2 regions of the Streptomyces sp. NPDC036984 genome follow, and region 1 is predicted to be linked to the other one. Evidence: riboswitches for the same ligand, from Rfam matches in the RefSeq annotation. Region 1 holds a riboswitch; the other holds the start of a gene.

Region 1 (3,331 bases):
GGCATGCCCCCTGACGGCAGCAAGGGACCTACCGCGTTCCTGTTCTCGGCCGGTGTCCCGCCGCGCCCCGGGACGGCGCGGGAACTCCGGGCGGCCTTCCCGGTGTTCGCGGAGGCTCTGGACGACCTGTGCGCGCGTCTCGATCCGTATCTGGAACTCCCGCTCGGCAGCGTGCTCTTCGCGGCCGACGGCACGCGTGTGTCGGCGCTGCTGGGCCGGGCCTCGTTCGCCGGTCCGGCGGTCTTCGCCCTCCAGATGGCGCAGTACCGGCTGCTGCGCAGCTGGGGTGTGCGGCCGGACGTGCTGTTCGGCCAGGAGGCCGGGCGGATGGCCGCCGCGTACGCCGCCGGGGTGTTCTCCCTGGCCGGCGCCTGCCACGCGGTCGGCACCCTGGCCCGGCTGCTGGGCGGCCGCCCGGGCCCGGCACGGCGCTCGCCCGACCCGGCCGGGATCGCCGCCGCGTACGGCCGTACGCTCGCCACGCTGCACCCTCGTGTCCCGCGCCTGCCGCTCGTCTCCGACGTCACCGCCCGGCCGGTGACCGGCGAGACGGCCGAGCCGGAGTTCTGGGTGACGCCGGGCCGGCCGCGGTTCGCGGACGCGGTCGGCCGGATGCACCGGGAGGGGGTCCGCAGATGGCTGGAACTGGGCCCCGGAGACGGGCTCACCAGCCTGCTCCCCGGCTGCCTCCCGGGCGACGGCACGGCTTCGGCGTACGCCCTGGCCCGGGACTGGCCGGCCCTGCGGGCGGCGGGCCGCGCTCACCCGTGAGGCGGAGGCGCCGGCTGCGCTTGCCGAGGCCGCCGGGGCGGAGGAGTCTCTGAGGTGGGGCCCGTGCGGCCCGCTTCCGGACGGGCCGCGGGCGCCTGAAGGAGGTCACCATGGGTACCGCGACGGGGTCCGCTTTCGACACCGAGACACTGCGCCGGGGCATCGAGGGGAACACCGGCAACAACCTGCTGTCGCTCTACGCGGACGACGCGGAGATCCGTATCGTCGACCGCAACAACCAGCCCAGTCACCCCACGGTCCTGCACGGCCGGGGCCAGATCGCCGAGTTGCTGGACGACATCTACAGCCGCGACATGACGCACAAGCTGGAGCAGTGCGTCGTCCAGGGCGACCACGCCGCCTACAGCGAGTCCTGCGAGTACGAGGACGGCACCCGGGTGCTCGCCGAGTCGATGGTCACCCTGCGGGACGGCAAGATCGCCGATCAGCTCATCGTCCAGGTCTGGGACGAGTAGGACCCGGCCGGGTGTGCCGGACGCCGGAAGGAGGGTCGCGCAGGTCCAGGTCACCTTGCGGCCGGCCTGGACCTCTCGGTTACGCTGTGCGCGGGCCGTGACTGGCGCTGAGGTGGAGTACCACCGGGGAGCGGTCCGTGGTCGTGCCGCGCGCCTGGGCGAGGAGAGTCGATCCAGCTCAGGAGTGTGCAGCATGACCCAGGCCCGTCTCATGGACGGCACCGCGCTCGCCCGCCGCACGGTCGAGGAGACCGCGCGGAAGGCCGCCGACCTCACCGAGCGCACCGGTACCGCGCCCTGCCTCGCGACCGTGCTGGTCGGCGAGGACCCGGCCTCCGTGACCTACGTCCGCATGAAGCAGAACCGCTGCCGCAAGGCCGGTATCGAGTCCCGGCACGTGGCGCTGCCCGCGGCCACCACGACCGCCGAACTCGTCGGGGTGCTGCGGGAGTTGTCGGCCGACCCCGGCGTGCACGGGATTCTGCTCCAGCACCCGGTGGGCGACCACATCGACGAGCGGGCCGCGTTCGAGGCGATCGCGCCCGAGAAGGACGTGGACGGCGTCACCTTCGCCTCGTTCGCCACGATGAGCTTCGGGCTGCCCGGCTTCGTCTCCTGCACGCCCGGCGGCATCCTGCGGCTGCTGGACGAGTACGACGTGGACCCGGCCGGAAAGCGGGCCGTGGTGGTCGGCCGCAGCGCGATCCTCGGCAAGCCGGTCGGCATGCTGCTGCTGGCCCGGGACGCGACCGTGACGTACTGCCACTCTCGGACCCGGGACCTGTCGGCGGCGGTCCGGGAGGCCGACATCGTCGTCGCCGCGGTCGGCCGCCCGCGGCTGATCCGCGGGCAGGACGTCAAGCCGGGCGCGGTCGTGATCGACGCCGGTTACAACCCGGGGAACGTCGGTGACGTCGACTTCGACTCGGCCGTGGAGCGGGCCGCGCTGATCACGCCGGTGCCGGGCGGGGTCGGTCCCATGACCATCGCCACGCTGCTGGAACAGACCGTGGCGGCCGCCGCCCGGCAGTTCGGGGCGTAGGGATCAGCGCAGCCAGGCGCTGTACTCCATGACGTCCCCCGCCCCGACCCCGTACTCGGGCTGGTTGCGCGTGAAGGTGGTCTCCAGGCCGAGGACCGCACCGGTGCGCGGATCGAGGATCAGCATCCGGCGGGCGCCGCCGGGGACGTCGTACACGTACGCCTGCCCCGGTCGCCCGAGCCGGTCCGTGACCTGCCCGGCGGGCCGCAGGTCCCGGGCGTCCGCGAGGACCCGGACCAGGGCCGCGGACTCGCGGGCGCCGAGCGTCCAGTGGTCCAGCAACTCCTGGAGGCCGTCGAGAAGTTCGCCGGTGTCCGGGGTGCCGGCGCGGACCGTTTCGGCCAGGTAGGCGCGCAGGGCGGAGGGGGTGTGCGGGGGGCGGGCCTCGGGCGGGGCGTCGCTCCAGCTCGGCGGGTAGGTGCGCCGGCTCAGCACCTGCCCGTCGGCCACCAGGCGCGGGGCACCGCCCGCGTCGGTGAGGACCGGGCGGCCGGGGTGGCGGGGGTCGGTCGCCACGACCACTTCGGTGTGGCTGTCGTCCGCCCGCCAGCGCACCACGCGCTCCTCGGGCAGGGTCACGGGCGGCTTGTCGTCACTCATGCCGAGGCTCCACGACTGCACGTGCGTGCCCCTGCGCAGCGGTGGCGAGCCGTCGGCGGCGGCCGCCTCGGCGAGGTCGGCCAGCTGCGTCAGCGGTACGGGCACGGAGTGGGCGCGCACGGTCAGTGGCCGGGGCGCGGCGAGGGCGGGTCCGCCGGCGGGGCCGGCGAGGAGCGCGGTGAGGACGGTCGCGAGGACGACACCGGTGGCGGCCAGGGCCCACAGCGGCCGGGGGCGGGGCGCGCGGCGGAGCCAGGGGCGGCGCGCCGGGGGCTGGTGCAGCAGGCGTTCCAGCTGCCGCTCGGCACGGTGGTCCAGCGGGCCGTCGCCGAACCGGGGGCCGTCGTCGGGGACCGGGTTGGCGTGGCGAAGGAGGTCGAGTTCGTCAGGCATGGCGGGGGTCCTTGAGGGGGGTGGCGTCGGCCGGGTGCGCGGGCTGCGG
Region 2 (3,331 bases), on a different contig from region 1:
GCTCGTCCAGCAGCCGGTGCAGCCGCTCGCCCAGCTCGGCCGCCCGCGCCTGGTACTCCCCGGTCCGCAGCATCGCGATCACCTCCAGCGCCACCGCGCAGGCCAGCGGATTCCCGCCGAACGTCGACCCGTGCTCGCCCGGCCGGAACACCCCGAGCACCGCCGCGCTCGACACCACCGCCGACACCGGCACGATCCCGCCGCCCAGAGCCTTGCCCAGCACATACACATCCGGCACGACCCCCTCGTGCTCGCACGCGAAGGTCCGCCCGGTCCGGCCGAGCCCCGACTGGATCTCGTCGGCGACGAACAGCACGTTCCGCTCGCGCGTCAGCTCCCGCACCCCCGCCAGATAGCCGGCCGGCGGCACGATCACCCCGGACTCGCCCTGGATCGGCTCCAGCAGCACGGCGACGGTGTTCTCGGTGAGCGCCGCCCGCATCGCCGTCAGGTCGCCGTACGGCACGATCTGGAACCCGGGTGTGTACGGCCCGAAGTCCGCCCGCGCCTCCGGATCGGTCGAGAAGCTGATGACCGTCGTCGTACGGCCGTGGAAGTTGCCGCTCGCGACCACGATCTTCGCCATCTCCGCGGGCACCCCCTTGACCCGGTACCCCCACTTCCGGGCCGTCTTCACCGTGCTCTCCACCGCCTCCGCGCCCGTGTTCACGGGCAGCACCATCTCCATCCCGCACAGCTCCGCCAGCTCGCGGCAGAACGCCGCGAACCGGTCGTGGTGGACGGCACGGGAGGTCAGCGTCACCCGGTCCAGCTGCCGCCGGGCCGCCTCGACCAGCCGCCGGTTGCCGTGCCCGAAGTTCAGCGCCGAGTAGCCGGCCAGCAGATCCAGATACCGCCTCCCCTCCACATCCGTCAGCCACGCCCCCTCACCGGTGGCGATCACGACCGGCAGCGGGTCGTAGGTGGGCGCGCAGTGCGCGTCGGCGGTGGCGATGAGGTCTTTCGCAGCGGTCACGGCCTCTCCCGGAGACGACTCTGACTCGACGGTGACCTCCTTCCTATCCTCGCTCGGATGGTGGACGCGGGATCTGTGCCGCGCGGCGCGCCCGGTAGGCTGATCAGCGGGCCGTGACTGGCGCGCTGGGATGGGACGGACCATCAGGGAGCGGCCCGAGCGGGAAAGAGTGCCGTGCGCCTGGGCCGAACGTGAACGCTGTACGCACGCCGTCCGGAGGTTTCCCGATGCCCGAGAATTCCGCCCACCTCTCCACCGAGTCGACGGCCTTCCGCGCCGCCCTCGACGTCATCCGCGCCGTCGAGCCGGGGGTCGCCGACGCCATCGGCCAGGAGGTCGTCGATCAGCGTGCGATGCTCAAGCTGATCGCCTCCGAGAACTACGCCTCCCCGGCCACCCTGCTGGCCATGGGCAACTGGTTCAGCGACAAGTACGCCGAGGGCACCATCGGCCGCCGCTTCTACGCCGGCTGCCGCAACGTCGACACGGTCGAGTCCCTCGCCGCCGAGCACGCCAAGGCCCTCTTCGGCGCCCGCCATGCCTACGTCCAGCCGCACTCCGGCATCGACGCCAACCTCGTCGCCTTCTGGGCCGTCCTCGCCGACCGCGTCGAGGTGCCCTTCCTGGAGAAGACCGGCGCCCGCCAGGTCAACGACCTGACCGAGGCCGACTGGGCCGAGCTGCGCCAGGCCTTCGGCAACCAGCGCATGCTCGGCATGTCCCTGGACGCCGGCGGCCACCTCACCCACGGCTTCCGCCCGAACATCTCCGGCAAGATGTTCGACCAGCGCTCCTACGGCACCGACCCGGCCACCGGCCTCATCGACTACGAGGCCCTGCGCACCCAGGCCCGCGAGTTCAAGCCGCTGATCATCGTCGCCGGTTACTCCGCGTACCCCCGCCTGGTGAACTTCCGGATCATGCGCGAGATCGCGGACGAGGTCGGCGCCACGCTCATGGTCGACATGGCCCACTTCGCCGGCCTGGTCGCGGGCAAGGTCCTCACCGGCGACTTCGACCCGGTCCCGCACGCCCAGATCGTCACCACGACCACCCACAAGTCCCTGCGCGGCCCGCGCGGCGGCATGGTCCTGTGCGACGACTCCCTCAAGGACCAGGTCGACCGCGGCTGCCCGATGGTCCTCGGCGGCCCGCTTCCGCACGTCATGGCCGCCAAGGCCGTCGCCCTGGCCGAGGCCCGCCGGCCCGCCTTCCAGGACTACGCCCAGCGCATCGTCGACAACTCCCGCGCCCTCGCCGAGGGACTGATGCGCCGCGGCGCCACCCTGGTCACCGGCGGCACGGACAACCACCTCAACCTGATCGACGTCGCCACCTCCTACGGCCTCACCGGCCGCCAGGCCGAGGCCGCCCTCCTCGACTCGGGCATCGTCACCAACCGCAACGCCATCCCGGCCGACCCGAACGGGGCCTGGTACACCTCCGGCATCCGCGTCGGCACCCCCGCCCTGACCACCCGCGGTCTGGGCACGGCGGAGATGGACGAGGTGGCGGGCCTGATGGACCGCGTCCTGACCACCACCGAGCCGGGCACCACCAAGTCCGGCGCCCCCTCCAAGGCGGCCCACGTCCTGGACGAGAAGGTGGCGCAGGAGATCGCCCAGCGGGCGACGGATTTGGTGGCCGGCTTCCCGCTGTACCCGGAAGTCGACCTGGGCTGAAGCGCCCCGAAAGGGGCGCGGGGAACTGCGCGACCGGCCACCACCGGCCCGCAGTTCCCCACGCACCGACCCCACCCCGTCTCTCTGCGACAATGAAAAACATGGCTTCCGACCGACCTCGCGTGCTCTCCGGTATTCAGCCCACCGCCGGCTCGTTCCACCTCGGCAACTACCTCGGCGCCGTCCGCCAGTGGGTGGCCCTCCAGGAGACCCACGACGCGTTCTACATGGTCGTCGACCTGCACGCGATCACGGTCCCGCAGGACCCCAAGGAGCTGCGGGCCAACACCCGGCTCGCCGCCGCCCAGCTGCTGGCCGCCGGCCTGGACCCGGACCGCTGCACGCTCTTCGTGCAGAGCCATGTCCCCGAGCACGCCCAGCTGGCCTGGATCATGAACTGCCTCACCGGCTTCGGTGAGGCCAGCCGCATGACCCAGTTCAAGGACAAGTCCGCCAAGCAGGGCGCCGAACGGGCCTCCGTCGGCCTGTTCACGTACCCGATCCTCCAGATCGCGGACATCCTGCTGTACCAGGCCAACGAGGTGCCGGTCGGCGAGGACCAGCGCCAGCACATCGAGCTGACCCGCGACCTCGCCGAGCGCTTCAACGGGCGGTACGGCCAGACCTTCACCATGCCGAAGCCGTACATCCTCAAGGAGACGGCGAAGATCTA

The links. Region 1 has a riboswitch for ZMP and ZTP ahead of ACZ7DL_RS26320 (bifunctional 5,10-methylenetetrahydrofolate dehydrogenase/5,10-methenyltetrahydrofolate cyclohydrolase). Riboswitches for the same ligand answer to the same signal wherever they lie in the genome.
Region 2: linked by a shared signal. The riboswitch ahead of ACZ7DL_RS02120 (glycine hydroxymethyltransferase) and the one ahead of ACZ7DL_RS26320 (bifunctional 5,10-methylenetetrahydrofolate dehydrogenase/5,10-methenyltetrahydrofolate cyclohydrolase) in region 1 are both predicted to bind ZMP and ZTP.

The regions. Positions count from the first base shown of each region.
Region 1 covers NZ_JBVJRL010000015.1:219,638-222,968, forward strand. The annotation lists gene ACZ7DL_RS26310 (acyltransferase domain-containing protein) at 4-771, shown strand; gene ACZ7DL_RS26315 (nuclear transport factor 2 family protein) at 882-1,247, shown strand; ZMP/ZTP riboswitch at 1,335-1,414, shown strand; gene ACZ7DL_RS26320 (bifunctional 5,10-methylenetetrahydrofolate dehydrogenase/5,10-methenyltetrahydrofolate cyclohydrolase) at 1,441-2,289, shown strand; gene ACZ7DL_RS26325 (CU044_5270 family protein) at 2,293-3,282, opposite strand; gene ACZ7DL_RS26330 (RNA polymerase sigma factor) at 3,275-3,331, opposite strand, start outside.
Region 2 covers NZ_JBVJRL010000001.1:460,453-463,783, reverse strand. The annotation lists gene rocD (ornithine--oxo-acid transaminase) at 1-976, opposite strand, end outside; ZMP/ZTP riboswitch at 1,080-1,169, shown strand; gene ACZ7DL_RS02120 (glycine hydroxymethyltransferase) at 1,204-2,658, shown strand; gene trpS (tryptophan--tRNA ligase) at 2,760-3,331, shown strand, end outside.